2 regions of the Pseudocitrobacter sp. 2023LY-00077 genome follow, and region 1 is predicted to be linked to the other one. Evidence: predicted binding sites of a transcription regulator. Region 1 holds the regulator's gene; the other holds the start of a gene.
The links. Region 1 encodes LexA, which represses DNA repair genes until DNA is damaged. Its sites were predicted from a motif close to TNCTGTATGTACATACAGNA; they were not measured.
Positions count from the first base shown of each region.

Region 1 (8,070 bases):
CTCCACGGCTGGCCAGAGCCTGAATGTGCCTGGTATCAGCGGCCCGGTTGCGGCCTACAGCGTGCCCGCCAACATTGGCGAGCTGACGCTCACGCTGAGCAGTGAAGTCAACAAACAAACCAGCGTATTTGCGCCGAACGTCCTGATTCTGGATCAGAACATGACGCCATCAGCGTTCTTCCCGTCAAGCTACTTCACCTATCAGGAACCGGGCGTCATGAGCGCTGACCGTCTTGAAGGCGAAATGCGTCTGACGCCTGCGCTGGGTCAGCAGAAACTGTATGTGCTGGTGTTTACCACCGAACAAGATCTGCAAAAAACCACCAAATTACTGGACCCGGCTAAGTCCTACGCCAAAGGCGTCGGTAACGCGATTCCGGATATCCCGGATCCGATTGCCCGTCATATCACCGATGGCACGCTGAAGCTGAAAGTGAAAACTAATAGCACCTCCAGCGTTCTGGTTGGCCCGCTGTTTGGCTCTTCCGGCCCGGCACCGGTTACCGTCGGTAACACCGCCGCACCGACTTACGCCGCGCCTGCCGCTGTAGCCGCCGCACCTGCGCCAGCACCGGCGAAGAAAAGTGAACCGATGCTGAATGACACTGAATCTTACTTCAACAAAGCCATTAAACAGGCGGTTGCGAGTGGTGATGTGGATAAAGCGTTGAAACTGCTGGATGAAGCTGAGCGCCTCGGCTCCACCTCTGCGAGATCCACCTTTATCAGCTCTGTAAAAGGCAAGGGGTAATCATATCCCCACAGCGCTGATGTTTAGGCTATGCCTTTCGGTGCGCCCCCTGGGGCGCACTTTTTTTCTGTTGTGCGCCATGCTGTTGCATAACTGTTGCGTCGATGATCGTATTTAGCCATTACTGCACTCCCGCCCGCCCCATTCTGCGATACAATAGCCGCACAATATGTACTGGAGAGTCAGGCATGACGCATCCCGCACTGACGCAACTGCGTGCGCTGAACTATTTTGACGCAATCCCCTCGCTCGACGCTGAACAACTCGACTGGCTGCTGCTGGAAGATTCCATGACCAAACGTTTCGAACAATATGGTGTGGTCAGCGTCACACTGATTGACGAAGGGTTTGTCACCCGCGATGCTATAGCGGAAGAGTTACCGTTGTTGTCCGACGAGCAACGCTACTGGCTACGAGAAATATTGCTGTGTGTGGACGGCGAACCCTGGCTTGCCGGGCGCACTGTGGTACCCGAATCGACGCTGAGCGGCCCGGAACTGGCGCTGCAACAGCTTGGCAAGACGCCGCTGGGTCGTTACCTGTTTACGTCTTCCATGCTCACGCGTGATTTTATTGAGATAGGTTGCCATGCAGACCTCTGGGGGCGTCGTTCCCGCCTTCGGTTGAGTGGGAAACCGCTGCTTCTGACCGAGCTGTTTCTGCCTGCATCGCCGTTGTACTAAGAGGAAGAGAAAATGGAGAGGAGTCTGACGCAGAATAAGCTGCTGGCCTTTCATCGCCTGATGCGCACCGACAAGCCGATTGGTGCGCTGCTGCTGCTGTGGCCGACCTTATGGGCGTTATGGGTTGCCGCGCCCGGCGTACCGCCGCTGTGGATTCTGGCGGTATTTGTCGCGGGCGTCTGGCTGATGCGTGCCGCCGGTTGTGTGGTGAATGACTATGCTGACCGCAAATTTGATGGTCATGTAAAACGCACCGCCAATCGCCCGTTACCGAGCGGTGCGGTGACGGAAAAAGAGGCTCGAACCCTGTTTGCCGTGCTGGTGCTGCTGTCGTTCCTGCTGGTGCTGACGCTCAACACCATGACTATTCTGCTTTCGGTCGCCGGGCTGGCGCTGGCGTGGGTTTATCCGTTTATGAAGCGCTATACCCATCTGCCGCAGGTGGTGCTGGGCGCGGCGTTCGGCTGGTCGATCCCCATGGCTTTTGCCGCCGTCAGTGAATCGCTGCCGTTGAGCTGCTGGTTGATGCTGCTGGCGAATATCCTGTGGGCGGTGGCGTACGACACGCAGTATGCGATGGTTGACCGCGACGATGACGTGAAAATCGGCGTGAAATCGACGGCGATTCTGTTTGGTCAGTATGACCGCTTAATTATCGGCATTTTGCAGGTGGGCGTGCTGGCATTAATGGCGGCGATTGGTTATCTGAACGGACTTAACTGGGAATTCTACTGGTCCATCTTGATTGCGGGCGCGCTGTTTGCGTACCAGCAGAAGCTGATCCAACACCGCGAACGCGCAGCCTGTTTCCAGGCGTTTATGAACAATAACTACGTTGGGCTGGTGTTGTTCATTGGTCTGGCGATGAGTTACTGGCACTTCTAAAAATGAAAAAGCCGGATTTTATCCGGCTTTTTTATGGCGGGGGCGCTGCGCTTGCCCGCCCTACAAGCACCGTACCCGTAGGCCTGATAAGCGAAGCGCCATCAGGCGTCTTTCGGCGCCGGTTCTTCGTCCTGCGTCACACTCTCAATCGTCAAACGCACGTCCGGGGTGATGAGGTTCGCCATCATCTGGTAAACCTTCATCGTTTCTTCCGGCTCGGCGTCGCCGCTGTCGCTGATATAGCCTTCATCACGCAGTGTCAGCACCAGCGATGAGAACACCGCTTTATCAAAGAACTCCGGCGAGTTAATACCGTGCAGCACCGACAGACGTTGCGCCACGGTACGGCTCTCTTTCTCCAGCGTACTACGGTTCATCGATGGGTTGGCGCTCAGCAGCCAGAACGTAATGGCATACCGTTGCAGCGTTTCACGCGCACCGGCGGCCAGCAGTTGCAGGGTGCGGGAGTGGGACGGATTAATATGCAGCTCATCGCCCTGACGGGTGATCAGCGCCTGGCGTTCCATCTCGTCAACCAGCGTATCAATCACTGACGCCAGCTCTGCTTTTTCCCAGCGCAGGAACAGCTCGGCCTTCAGCATCGGGTAGATCACCTCAACCATATTCTGCACATCCGCGCGCGAAACATGGCGATGCTGGGTCATGATGGTTGCCAGCAGCGACGGCATGATCAGCATATGGGCGATGTTGTTGCGGTAGTAAGTCATCAGCACCGCCTGCTCGCGCGGCAGAATGATGATATCGCCGATAGTGTCTTTCTCGACTTCGAACTTGTTCATCTGCAGCGCGTGGTCGATAAGCTCGCTGGCCGTCACGTTTGGCGTGGTGGCATCCGGCGAATACGGCGCATTGCGCAGCAGCGACAGGTAACAGTCTAACTGTTGAGTTAACTGCTCGCGGGTCAGAGAACGCTGACGAGACGCCAGCAGCGCGGTACAGCACAGGTTCATGGCGTTCGCCGCACCTGCGTTGTTAATGCGCACCATCAGTTCGGCGGCGATACCGTTCACCGTTGGCGTCAGCCAGGCCGGACGAATGGCTTCGATAGGATCGATAGATTCGCGCCACTCCGGTACGTGATGGTTCAGGTAGTTCATCAGCGGAATCGGCTCGCCGAAGTTCACATAGCCCTGGCCCAGGTTGCGCAGCTTGCTCAAGCCCTTGAGCATCTGCGGCAGGCTCTCTTTCTCTTTGGTCGCACCGCGCAGCTCTTTCGCGTACGTGCCCACTTCCATCACGTGCTCGTAACCGATGTAAATCGGCACCAGTGTGATAGGACGCGTACCGCCGCGCAGCATCGCCTGAATGGTCATCGACAGGGTGCCGGTTTTCGGGTCCAGCAAGCGGCCAGTACGGGAACGCCCGCCTTCCACAAAGTATTCAACGGAATAACCCCGGCTGAACAGCTCGCCGAGATATTCGCGGAACACGGTGGAGTAGAGTTTGTTGCCCTTAAAGGTACGGCGAATAAAAAACGCGCCCAGGCGACGGAAAATCGGGCCGGCTGGCCAGAAATTCAGGTTGATACCGGCAGCAATGTGCGGCGGCACCAGCCCCTGGTGATAGAGCACGTAGGAGAGCAGCAGGTAGTCCATATGGCTACGGTGGCACGGCACATACACAATCTCGTGGCCGTCGTGCGCCAGCTGGCGAACGCGCTCGGCGTTGTGCACGTTGATACCCTGATAGAGACGGTTCCAGGTGAAGCCGAGAATGCGGTCCGTCAGGCGAATCATCTCGTAGGAGAAGTTGGCGGCAATCTCTTCCATCAGCGCGATGGCGTTTTGCTGCGCTTTTTCATGAGAGATTTTTTTGCTGCGCGCTTCATCTTCAACGGCTTTGGCAATCGCACGGGAGGCGAGCAGCTTGTTGAAGAGATCCTGACGCGCTGGCAGACGCGGGCCGACTGCGGCCAGACGCTGGCGAGCGAAGTGCATACGCGCCACGCGCGCCAGTTTTTGCGCGATAATTTTATCGGTACCGTGTTCATCGGCCATGCGGCGCAACGAGACGGACGGCGAGAAACGCACAAAGCTGTCGCGGCCGAGCCAGGAGACGGCGAAGAATTTCTGGATGCCGTTCAGCATGCGCAGCGGCGGGTTCACCTCGCCTTTCTCACGCCCTGGACGACGACCAAACATCACCGACACCGGCACCATCTGCACGTCCAGATTCGGATTGCTGCGATGCAGATCGAGATAGTCGTGGAACAGCTTGATAGACTCTTCTTTCGGCGTGTAATAGGTGAACACGCGCGGGCCGCCATGGATAAACACATAGCGGGGCAGTAAGGTGCCGTCGATCTCCAGCGGCTCAAGCGGGTCTGGGAGATCGTGCGCCAGGCACTGGGCGCGCAAGGTCAGTAAGTCGGCCTTAGAGTTATAAGGCAGGACGTACATGATCGGGCGCGACGTATCGAGCCCCAATTCCTGGGCAGGCTCTGCCGGAATAGACTTGCTTTTTACCAGTATGCTTAATGGTAAATTCAGTAATTTGTAGTAAATTCGTGGCCAACCGGACATAAACGATGTAAAGCCTCTGGTTAATCATGCAAATGCGCGGCAAGAATATCAGAAAGTCAGCAGGATTTCTGTTCTACCGCCGATAACAGCTACTGTCATTGATGCGTATAACGCTAAAAGGTTCTATTTGATGGCCAATAATACCACTGGACTCACCCGAATTATCAAAGCGGCTGGTTATTCCTGGAAAGGTTTTCGCGCGGCGTGGGTAAACGAAGCCGCGTTCCGCCAGGAAGGGGTCGCCTCGGTTGTGGCCATTATCATCGCTTGCTGGCTGGACGTTGACGCCATTACCCGCGTCTTGCTGATAAGCTCCGTCCTTCTGGTGATGATAGTGGAAATTCTCAATAGTGCGCTGGAAGCGGTAGTTGACCGCATTGGTTCTGAATATCACGAACTCTCCGGGCGGGCGAAAGATATGGGTTCTGCGGCGGTATTGCTGGCGATTTTCGTCGCGGTGATGACCTGGGGCGTGCTGCTGTGGTCGCATTTCCACTGAGGCTCGCATAATCTGCGAAAACTCCTGTATTTTGTGTGTTTTGCGGTTCCAAAATAGCCGTTAACTGTATATACTCACAGCATAACTGTATATACACCCAGGGGGCGGAATGAAAGCGTTAACGACCAGGCAGCAAGAGGTGTTTGATCTCATCCGGGATCACATCAGCCAAACGGGCATGCCGCCAACGCGTGCGGAAATTGCTCAGCGCCTGGGGTTCCGTTCCCCGAATGCGGCGGAAGAGCATCTGAAAGCACTGGCGCGTAAAGGCGTCATTGAAATTGTTTCTGGCGCCTCGCGCGGCATTCGTCTGCTGGTGGAAGAAGAAACCGGCCTGCCGCTGATTGGCCGCGTTGCCGCCGGTGAGCCGCTGCTGGCACAGCAGCACATTGAAGGTCACTATCAGGTCGATCCTTCACTGTTCAAACCAAACGCTGACTTCCTGCTGCGGGTTAGCGGCATGTCGATGAAAGATATCGGCATTATGGACGGCGACCTGCTCGCGGTGCACAAAACCCAGGACGTGCGTAACGGTCAGGTGGTTGTTGCGCGTATCGACGAAGAAGTGACGGTAAAACGCCTGAAAAAACAGGGCAACGTCGTTGAACTGTTGCCGGAAAACAGCGAGTTTTCCCCGATTGTCGTCGATCTTAGCCGTCAGAACTTCTCCATTGAAGGGCTGGCCGTTGGCGTGATCCGCAACGGCGAATGGCTGTAATCCTCTCCCGATAACAACGGCGCATCATGCGCCGTTGTTCGTTCTCTTTTCTGTTCAGGTTCCTAACCATGTCGCTCTTCACGGCTGCCGACAAGGCATTATGGCGTCTCGCCCTCCCCATGATTTTCTCCAATATCACGGTTCCCTTACTGGGGCTGGTGGATACGGCGGTGATTGGTCATCTGGATAGCGCGGTCTATCTCGGCGGCGTGGCGATTGGCGCAACGGCAACCAGCTTCCTGTTTATGCTGCTGCTCTTTTTACGTATGAGTACCACCGGCTTAACTGCGCAGGCCTTCGGCGCGAAAGATCCCCTTCGGCTTGCCCGTGCGCTGGTGCAACCGCTGCTGCTGGCGCTGGGGGCAGGGTTACTTATCGTACTGTTCAAAGGTCCGCTGATTAATCTGGCACTCACCGTTGTCGGCGGCAGCGATACGGTGCTGGAGCAGGCGCGGCGCTTCCTTGAAATTCGCTGGTTAAGCGCGCCCGCCTCGCTGGCCAACCTGGTGTTGCTGGGCTGGTTGCTCGGCGTTCAGTACGCGCGTGCACCGGTAATTTTGCTGATCGTCGGCAACGTCCTGAACATCGTTCTCGATCTGTGGCTGGTGATGGGCCTGCATATGAACGTGCAGGGGGCGGCGCTGGCGACGGTGATTGCCGAATATGCCACGATGTTCATTGGCCTGCTGATGGCGCGTAAGGTGCTGGTGCTACGCGGTATTACATCTGAAATGCTGAAGACGGCCTGGCGCGGAAATATGCGCAGCCTGCTGGCGCTCAATCGCGACATTATGCTGCGCTCGTTACTGCTTCAGCTCTGCTTTGGCGCATTAACCGTATTTGGCGCGCGGCTGGGCAGCGATGTGGTGGCGGTCAATGCGGTACTGATGACCATGCTCACCTTCACCGCCTACGCGCTGGATGGCTTTGCCTATGCCGTGGAAGCGCACTCCGGGCAGGCTTATGGCGCGCGTGATGATAGCCAGTTACAGCAGGTCTGGCGCGCGGCCTGCCGACAGGCAGGCATTGTGGCGCTGGCGTTTGCGCTGGTGTACGCCCTGGCAGGCAGGCATATCGTGGCAATGTTGACGTCACTGCCGTCGTTGCAGCAGCTTGCCGATCGCTATGTGCTCTGGCAGGCAGTCTTGCCGGTAATCGGTGTCTGGTGTTATCTGCTGGATGGCATGTTTATTGGTGCGACACGGGGTGCGGAAATGCGTAACAGTATGGCCGTGGCTGCCGCCGGGTTCGCCTTAACGCTGCTGACGGTGCCGGTATTAGGCAACCATGGTTTATGGCTGGCACTGGCGGTATTCCTTGCGCTGCGTGGCCTGTCGCTGGCGGTTATCTGGCGTCGTCACTGGCAAAAAGGCACCTGGTTTTCGCCGCAGACATAACGGCGTGGATGGTTAAAGATTCTGAATAGTGAATCGTCGGCGATATCCTCATCTACACTTATTATCACGTTCAGCAGAAATGAACGCCGAAGGACGAAGTGATATCTCATCCATGATCGAATGATAAGGAGCTGATGATGAACAAAGACGAACTCAGCGGTAACTGGAAACAGTTCAAAGGTAAAGCGAAAGAGAAATGGGGCAAACTGACCGACGATGACATGACCGTTATCGAAGGTAAACGCGATCAGCTGGTCGGTAAAATCCAGGAACGTTATGGATATGCCAAAGATCAGGCTGAGAAAGAAGTCAGCGATTGGGAAACCCGTAACGATTACCGTTGGTAATCTCGCTGATGCGTAACGCTTAACTCCCCTCAATAAGCGTTTCTACCCGCTGGTACAAGGATGTGCCAACCCTCGAATTACCGTGCCTTTTTCTTGATCTGAATCGTGTGGTCGTGGTGGCAATGTTCTTGTGAACTGCATGCCTCTACTTCCACACATTCTGCGCACAGACCGTGTGCTTCAATCACATTATGACGTAGCGCAAAGCCCATGCGTGCCGCGACCATATGCATAATATCTTCCACGC
Region 1 is NZ_JBSPEI010000013.1:112,332-120,401, reverse strand. It holds gene malM (maltose operon protein MalM) at 1-751, shown strand, start outside; gene ubiC (chorismate lyase) at 940-1,434, shown strand; gene ubiA (4-hydroxybenzoate octaprenyltransferase) at 1,447-2,319, shown strand; gene plsB (glycerol-3-phosphate 1-O-acyltransferase PlsB) at 2,421-4,862, opposite strand; gene ACWWFX_RS17345 (diacylglycerol kinase) at 4,993-5,361, shown strand; gene lexA (transcriptional repressor LexA) at 5,471-6,079, shown strand; gene dinF (MATE family efflux transporter DinF) at 6,148-7,476, shown strand; gene ACWWFX_RS17330 (CsbD family protein) at 7,614-7,823, shown strand; gene zur (zinc uptake transcriptional repressor Zur) at 7,901-8,070, opposite strand, start outside.

Region 2 (8,070 bases), on a different contig from region 1:
GCATCAGCATACGCGTAAGAAGTCGATAGATCTGGAATTCGCCGTCTGGCAGCGTCTGGCAGGCCTGGCTCAGCGCCGCGGCAAAACGCTCTCAGAAACCATTGTGCAGCTGATTGAAGACGCGGAAAACAAAGAGAAATATGCCTCGAAGATGAGCACTCTGAAGCAGGATTTACAGGCGCTATTAGGCAAAGAATAATCGTTTAAACCTTTTCTTCAGGCCAAAAAAAACCCCGCATCGCGGGGTTTTTTCATAAGACGATAACTTAAGCCTGCGGCTGAGCTACAACGTCTTTGATGCCTTTAACTTCGATCTCTACGCGACGATCCGGGGCCAGGCAGTCGATCAGTGCAGCGCGAGCTTTCACGTTGTCACAGGTGTTGCCGGTAACCGGGTTGGATTCGCCCATGCCACGTGCAGAGATTTTGTCAGAAGGAATACCTTTAGAGATCAGGTAATCAACAACGGACTGAGCACGTTTCTCGGACAGACCCTGGTTGTAAGCGTCAGAACCGATGCGGTCAGTGAAGCCCAGAACAACTACGGAACCGTCTTTCGGATCCAGGTTGCTCAGCTGGCTGTACATCTGATCCAGAGCCTGCTGGCCTTCTGGTTTCAGAGTTGCTTTGTTGAAGTTGAACAGAACGTCAGACTTCAGAGTGAAGTGTTTGGTCTGTACTTCTGGAGCCGGAGCCGGAGCCGGTGCAACTACTGGAGCTGCATCTTCCTGCTGGCCGAAACGGTAGGAAACACCTACGCTCAGCAGGCCGTTGTCCGGACGACCACCAACGGTGTTCGCGTCACCGATGTTGTTAGTCCACTGGTATTCCAGACGGGTAGCGATGTCACGGGTAACCGCGTATTCAACGCCGCCAGCGAATACTGGGGATACGCCAGTGTCGTGGTCTTTGAAGCCGTCGTTGTTTTTAGCGTCTGCACGCCAAACCATACCACCCAGACGAGTGTAGATGTCCAGATCGTCAGTGATTGGGTAACCCAGTTTAGCGGTCAGCTGAACGCCCTGAGCTTTGAAAGCACCGTTCTGCTCGCTGCCTTTGTACGGCATACGGCCTAACCAGTCATAACCCATTTCGAAACCAACGTACGGGTTAACCTGATAACCACCGAAGGCACCAGCGCCCAGTTGGCTTTCATGGGTCGGACCGTTGTTGTTGATCTGGTTGTTGCCGACATCGTGGAACTGAGACCAGCCCAGTTTAGCACCAGTATACCAGGTGTTATCTTTCGGAGCGGCCTGCGCTACGGTAGCGAAACCAGCCAGTGCCACTGCAATCGCGATAGCTGTCTTTTTCATTTTTTGCGCCTCGTTATCATCCAAAATTTGCCATGAAAATCTAAAAGACTCACGGTTAAATCCTTCACCGGGGGCGTGACTTATTAATTACTCAGCAGATCTCTGCGGCGTAAGCTGATCACCCCTGGCGATGTAAAGTCTACAACGTAGTTGGAAACTTACAAGTGTGAACTCCGTCAGGCATATGAAAAAAAAGGGGTTGTATACACAATATTTAACATTTACGGCTAGAATTTATGCGAGATAAAATTCTGAGAACCGCATCACACCAGCGTTCACAGGATTTCCAGCTCCTGAAACATGCCTGTAACGAGACTGCAAAAAAAATTCCAGGAAAATTCCTAATTTCTTTTAATGATACAAATTTGAGTGAATTTTTAGCCCATTCAGTTGTCCTGCTGGATGAGAGGACGAGTTAACCGGGCGCATGATAAACGCCATGGCGTTTCCTTCCTCGGCCGCACTCATCAACCGGGCATGTTCCTGCTCCGACAATTCTTCCGCCACCCAGGCGATAACCACACTATAGTTTCCTGTACGTAATGCGCGCTCCATGGAGTCGAGCATGTTGTACGAGGACATCTGGCGAAGCTGCATGACCTTGGACAATGGCAGACCGGAAGCCTGAACCCACTGGCGGCTCAACTTTTGTTGCGGCGTGAGCCACAGCTGCCAGCGAGATTGCTGACCCAGCTGTTGCAATAAAGGCAGCAGCAGTAACTGCGCCATCATGGGCTGATCTTCACGATAAACCACTTCGCTCACCAGGGCAGGGGAGGCCTGTACAGGAGACGCGAATGCGCGATGCGTCGCAGGCACTGCCGCGACGGAAGAACGATTTACAACACCAGATGTATACATAGCTAATCCAACCTTGTGGGTTACTGTATGAATATACAGTACTACCCCTGTCACGAAAGATCAACCTCATTTTCTGAAAGCGACTCGCAAAATCGCACATCAAATTCACGCAATCCTTGCCGTGCTGGCGGAAGTTTCTTATGTTGCTCATTACTGGATCTATTAACGACTTTAATGCTCATAATTACATGATTAGTAAGGGATAATCATGAAAAAAATATCTTATAAACGGATTTATCAATCCCAGGAATACCTCGCACCGCTGGGCGTCGTGCGCTCCCGTTCGCTGTTTGGCGGTTATAGTCTTTCGGTTAACAACACCGTTTTCGCCATGGTCTCAGAAGGGGAACTTTATCTTCGGGCCTGTGAAGATACAGCGGTGTATCAACGCAAAGTGAAAACGCCACTTCTGACGCTTAAAAAGCGAGGCGGCCCGCTTCAACTTAACTATTTCCGCGTCGATGAGGCGCTATGGCAGAACCAAAAAATGTTGCTGCGATTAAGTAAGTATTCGTTAAAAGATGCGCAACGGGAGAAAAAAGGGCGTCTGGTATCGCAACGATTAAAGGATCTGCCAAATCTTTCCTTTCATATGGAACTGCTTATGGCGGAGGCCGGGATATGTAATGTGGCGGATTTGCAACGACTGGGCGCAAAAGACGCGTGGGCGAAATTACGCCGTCTGCGCGAGAATCTGAGCGTGGGGTTTATTTTATCGCTCGAAGGGGCGTTGACGGGCGTTCATGCCGCAGCTGTTCCGCTGCGGCGGCGCGATGAGTTGATTGACTGGGCAAGCGCGCTGAACATTCACACGCCCGCCCAGGTCGATTAGGCAAGAACGCGTTGCTGCAAACGGCAAATTTCCGGCAGCAGGGCAACGAGCAAGCCAATTTGTTGCAGAACCAACGGCTCTTTACTGTCCGGGCGTGGTTCAAGGTGGCGGATGCGTTCCGCCAGCCCGGTCAGCGCTTCCTGAACACGCTCTTCATCCGTTGGCAGGTGATGGAAAGCGTCATCGACATAGCACACGGCATCGTCCAGCAGCGCCAGAATATCCGGGTTAGTCAGCTTTTCACGGTGTGCGCCCAGTGCGGAGATATAGCTGGTGAGCGTATGGTTCAGGCACAGCAAACGGAATGCCGTTTCCCGCATCTCATTGGTGACCTTGGGTTCCGTCGACATGTTCGATACCACCGACGCCAGCTCAGCATCGCGGTTATGCGCGTCGCGGCGGGCGATGCGATAGGCAAGACGGTTATCGCGGCCCTGATGATACTGCTCAAGGATGGCATCCAGATAGCGGCAGTTGGCATCCACCGCGCGCGCCAGCACCCGTGGGAGGTTACGGAACTTCCAGTCCGGCCAGATGAAGCTGACGGCGAACCAGGCGATACCACAACCGATCAGCGTGTCGATAACGCGCGGCAGCGCCACCTCAAAGCCTTCGCCCAGCAGGTTGAAGCACAACAACACCAGCAGGGTAATGAACATGGTGGCGTGGGCGTACTGCACGTTACGGAAGGCGAAGAACAGCACCCCGGTTATCACAATCAGTGCCAGTTGCCCTTCCAGCGACGGCACCAGCAACAGAACCGGAATACCTAACGCCACGCCGACCAATGTACCGATAATACGCAATGCCAGACGGTGGCGCGTGGCGTTGTAGTTGGGCTGGCAAACAAACAGGCTGGTGAGCAAAATCCAGTAACCGTGGTTCAGGCCGGTAAACTGAATAAACGCATACCCGGCGCAAAGCACCAGCGACATTCTGACCGCATGACGGAACAGGGCGGAATCGGGAGACATATTCATGCTCAAACGCAGGCGAATATCGCTAAAGCCGTGCAGGCCGTCATCGGCGAGCAGGGTTTCCGTTTCGCTTTTCGCCTGAGCTTCCGCCTGTTCGGATTCGATGGTGGCCAATTGAGCGTCAATCGCCCGCAGGTTATTGAGCAGAAAACCCAACGCTTTCATCTGTTCTGGCGACGCGCCGCTCGCCCGAACGCGATCTAACGCGGCATCCAGATGGGTAAATGCCCGCTCAAAGCGGCTGTCATGCTGGTAAGGCGTACGTAGCAGAATCGCTTTCGACAGCTGCTGGCAAGCCTGCGCCTGCATAGACAGCAGACGCTGGAAGCGGAACATCACGTCGCTGTAGCGGAAGTTATCGCGCAGCGTCTGATACTGGATATGCGAGGAACTGGCCCGCTCGTGGATATCCTGCGCCACAAAATAGTAGTGCAGCGTGCGACGCGTCCCGCGCTGGCCACGGTCGCCGCGCAGACGCGTCAGTAACGAGGTTTTGGTCTGGTTGAGCGTCGCCATCAGCTTGCCGTTTGCCAGTGCCAGTTCATACAGCGGAGCCTGGTTTTCGTCTTCAATATCCGGGTCGAACAGGCGTGATTTCAGTTCCAGATAATGTGCCAGCTGTTCATAGCTGCGCGCGATATTATCCTGCAACGGGCGGATCGGGAAAATCAGATGCCCGGTGAGAGTCAGCAGGTTATACCAGACGGCGCCGGCAATCAGCAGCATCGGTTGCTGATACCACTGGGAATAGAGGGAAACGCCCAGCATGGTATAGATGGCAATCAGCAGCGCGCCAAAGGCTATTGTGGCGTAGCGTTGCCCCAGGCAACCTAACAGAATAAACCCGGTGGTCGATACCGTCAGCCCCAGCGCAAACAGCCACGGCCAGGGGAAGAGCAACTCGACGGAAGCGGAAGCAATAAAGAAGCAGATAAGCGTAATCACCAGATTACGCAGGCGTCCGGCTAAACGATCGTCAAGGTCGGTCAGCGCCGCCGCAACGACGCCGAGGGTTAACGGAATGGTCAGTTTTGAATCGCCGAGCCACCACGGCAGCGCCGTGGTGCCGCACAGGGCGATAAAAATCCTGACGTTATAAAGCCATGCGCTGTTCCATGTATAGCGGCGTAGCAGGGGACTTAACATAAAGAGAATCAGCCCCGATTACTGGAAGCGACGACGCGCATTGGCTTCGCGCGCGGCGCGAGCCACTTCAACCGGTACTACGCGACGGCCAACCGGCCACAGCGCAATCGCCGCGATTTTAAAGTTGGCGATGCCCACCGGAATCCCGATGATGCTGATGCATTGCGCAATACCTACTGCGATATGCGACAAGCACAGCCACCAGCCAAACAGCACCAGCCAGACGATATTGAGCACGGTGCCTCCCGCATTCAACACGCTGTTTTTCGACTGCGGCTCCAGTTCATCAACATGCACCGCTTCGTTGCCGTAAGGGATCAGCGACAGTTTGGTTATCTCCCAGCAGGAACGGGTGAGCGGCAGAGTGATAATAAAAATGATGCTGAAGAACGTTGCTACCAGCCAACCGAGGGTTGTGGCAAAACCACCTAATACAAAATTTAAAATATTCAGAACGGTACGCATAAATCCTCTGTGCGGCCTGTGAATAATAAGTCCGGGTAATTGTAACGTTTTTTTGCGCTGGAGCACCTATTCTCTGGCGGTTACACTGTGTGATATCGAAAAAGTCAGGATTCGGCGAAGATGGAATTAAGAGCGACAACGTTGGGCAAGCGCATGGCGCAGCATCCTTACGATCGGGTTGAGCTTCTCAACGCGGGGGTTAAGGTATCGGGCGAACAGCATGAATATCTCATTCCTTTCAATCAGTTGTTGTCGATTAACTGCAAGCGCGGGCTGGTATGGGGCGAGCTGGAATTTGTCCTGCCCGAAGATAAAGTTGTCCGTCTGCACGGTACAGAGTGGGGCGAAACCCAACGTTTTCATCGTCACTTAATCACCCGCTGGCAGGCATGGAGCCAGGAGATGAGCGACATTTCCGCCGATGTGTTACAGCATCTGCTGGCGGAAATTGCTGACAATAACGACGCCGGGAAATGGCTTACCCGCCAGCAGACTGCGACTATCCGTCAGCGGATTTTGCATGCGCTGGAAGGTTTGCCGGTGCCGGTGAGTCGCCTGGATAGCTTCGACAACTGTCGCGAGGCGTGGCATCAGTGCCAGGCCTGGCTCAACGATGTGGAAGCCAGCCGTCAGGCGCATAATCAGCGCTATACCGACTCGATGCTGGAACAGTACGCCGATTTCTTCGAACAGGTTGAATCCTCACCGCTTAACGATTCTCAGGCCCGTGCGGTGGTGAACGGTGAACGCTCACTGCTGGTGCTGGCGGGCGCAGGGAGCGGTAAAACGTCGGTGCTGGTGGCGCGCGCAGGCTGGCTGATGACACGCGGCGAAGCGGCAGCTGAGCAAATCTTACTGCTGGCATTTGGACGCAAAGCGGCGCAGGAGATGGATGAGCGTATACAGGAGCGTCTGCATACGGATGCGATATCCGCGCGAACCTTCCATTCCCTGGCATTGCACATCATTCAGCAGGGCAGTAAAAAAGTGCCGGTGGTCAGCAAACTGGAAAATGACACCGCCGCCCGCTACAAACTTTTCACCGACTGCTGGCAGCAGCAGTGCAAAGAGAAAAAAGCCCAGGCCAAGGGCTGGCGCTTATGGTTGCAGGAAGAGATGGGTTGGGAGGTTGGCGAAGACAATTTCTGGAATGATGCGAAGATCCTCAAACGGATGGGCAGCCGACTGGATCGCTGGGTTAGCCTGATGCGCATGCATGGCGGTACGCAGGCCGAGATGATCGACAACGCGCCGGAAGAGGTTCGTGAACTGTTCGGCAAGCGCGTTAAGCTGATGGCCCCGCTGCTGAAAGCGTGGAAAACCGCGCTAAAAGAAGAGAACGCGGTGGACTTCTCCGGGCTGATTCACCAGGCGATTAACGTGCTGGAAAAAAGGCGCTTTGTCAGCCCCTGGAAACACATTCTGGTCGATGAGTTTCAGGATATCTCCCCACAGCGCGCGGCCTTGCTGGCAGCGCTGCGTAAGCAGAATTCACAAACTACGCTATTTGCCGTGGGGGATGACTGGCAGGCAATTTATCGCTTCAGCGGCGCACAGTTGTCGCTTACGACTGCCTTTACGCACTATTTCGGCGAGGGCGATAACTGCGCGCTGGATACCACCTATCGCTTCAACGGTCGCATCGGTCAGATAGCTAACCGATTTATTCAACAAAACCCGCACCAGCTGCATAAGCCATTAAACAGCCTGACGGCCGGGGATAAAAAGGCGGTTACCCTGTTGCCGGACGATCAGCTTGATGCGCTGTTTGACAAGCTAAGCGGTTACGTCACGGCGGAGCAGCGTATTCTGGTGCTGGCGCGTTATCACCATCTGAAACCGGCCGCACTGGAAAAAGCCGCCACCCGTTGGCCGAAGCTGAATATCGATTTTATGACCGTGCATGCCAGTAAAGGTCAGCAGGCGGATTACGTGATTGTGCTGGGGTTGCAGGAAGGGCAGGATGGTTTCCCGGCACCCGCGCGGGAATCAATCATGGAACAAGCGTTGCTGCCGGAGCCGGAGGATTTTATCGACGCCGAAGAACGCCGTTTACTGTATGTGGCGATGACCCGCGCCCGACACCGCGTGTGGTTGATGTTCAACAAAGAGAATCCATCGCCGTTTGTCGAAACGCTTAAACAGCTGGATGTACCGGTGGCGCGTAAACCGTGAAAAAGAAACCCGGCGTGATAGCCGGGTTGATGAATTATTTCAGACGATCGGCAAGATAACGCTGATAATCCGGAATCAAAATATCCACCGGGTCGCTGAAATGCGGCGACTGAATAATGAGATCTGCCGTTGAGGCGTTGGTGGCGACCGGAATGTTCCAGACGGTCGCCAGACGCAGCAGCGCTTTGACGTCCGGATCGTGCGGCACGGCGTTCAGCGGGTCCCAGAAGAAAATTAGCACATCAATTTTCCCTTCAGAGATCAGCGCGCCAACCTGCTGATCGCCGCCCATCGGGCC
Region 2 is NZ_JBSPEI010000009.1:6,786-14,855, reverse strand. It holds gene matP (macrodomain Ter protein MatP) at 1-199, shown strand, start outside; gene ompA (porin OmpA) at 267-1,316, opposite strand; gene sulA (SOS-induced cell division inhibitor SulA) at 1,668-2,177, opposite strand; gene ACWWFX_RS12895 (TfoX/Sxy family DNA transformation protein) at 2,386-3,009, shown strand; gene yccS (YccS family putative transporter) at 3,006-5,132, opposite strand; gene ACWWFX_RS12885 (YccF domain-containing protein) at 5,151-5,597, opposite strand; gene helD (DNA helicase IV) at 5,718-7,772, shown strand; gene mgsA (methylglyoxal synthase) at 7,807-8,070, opposite strand, start outside.
Region 2: a site for LexA is predicted at 2,199-2,218, ahead of sulA (SOS-induced cell division inhibitor SulA). Genes of this name have one in related genera too.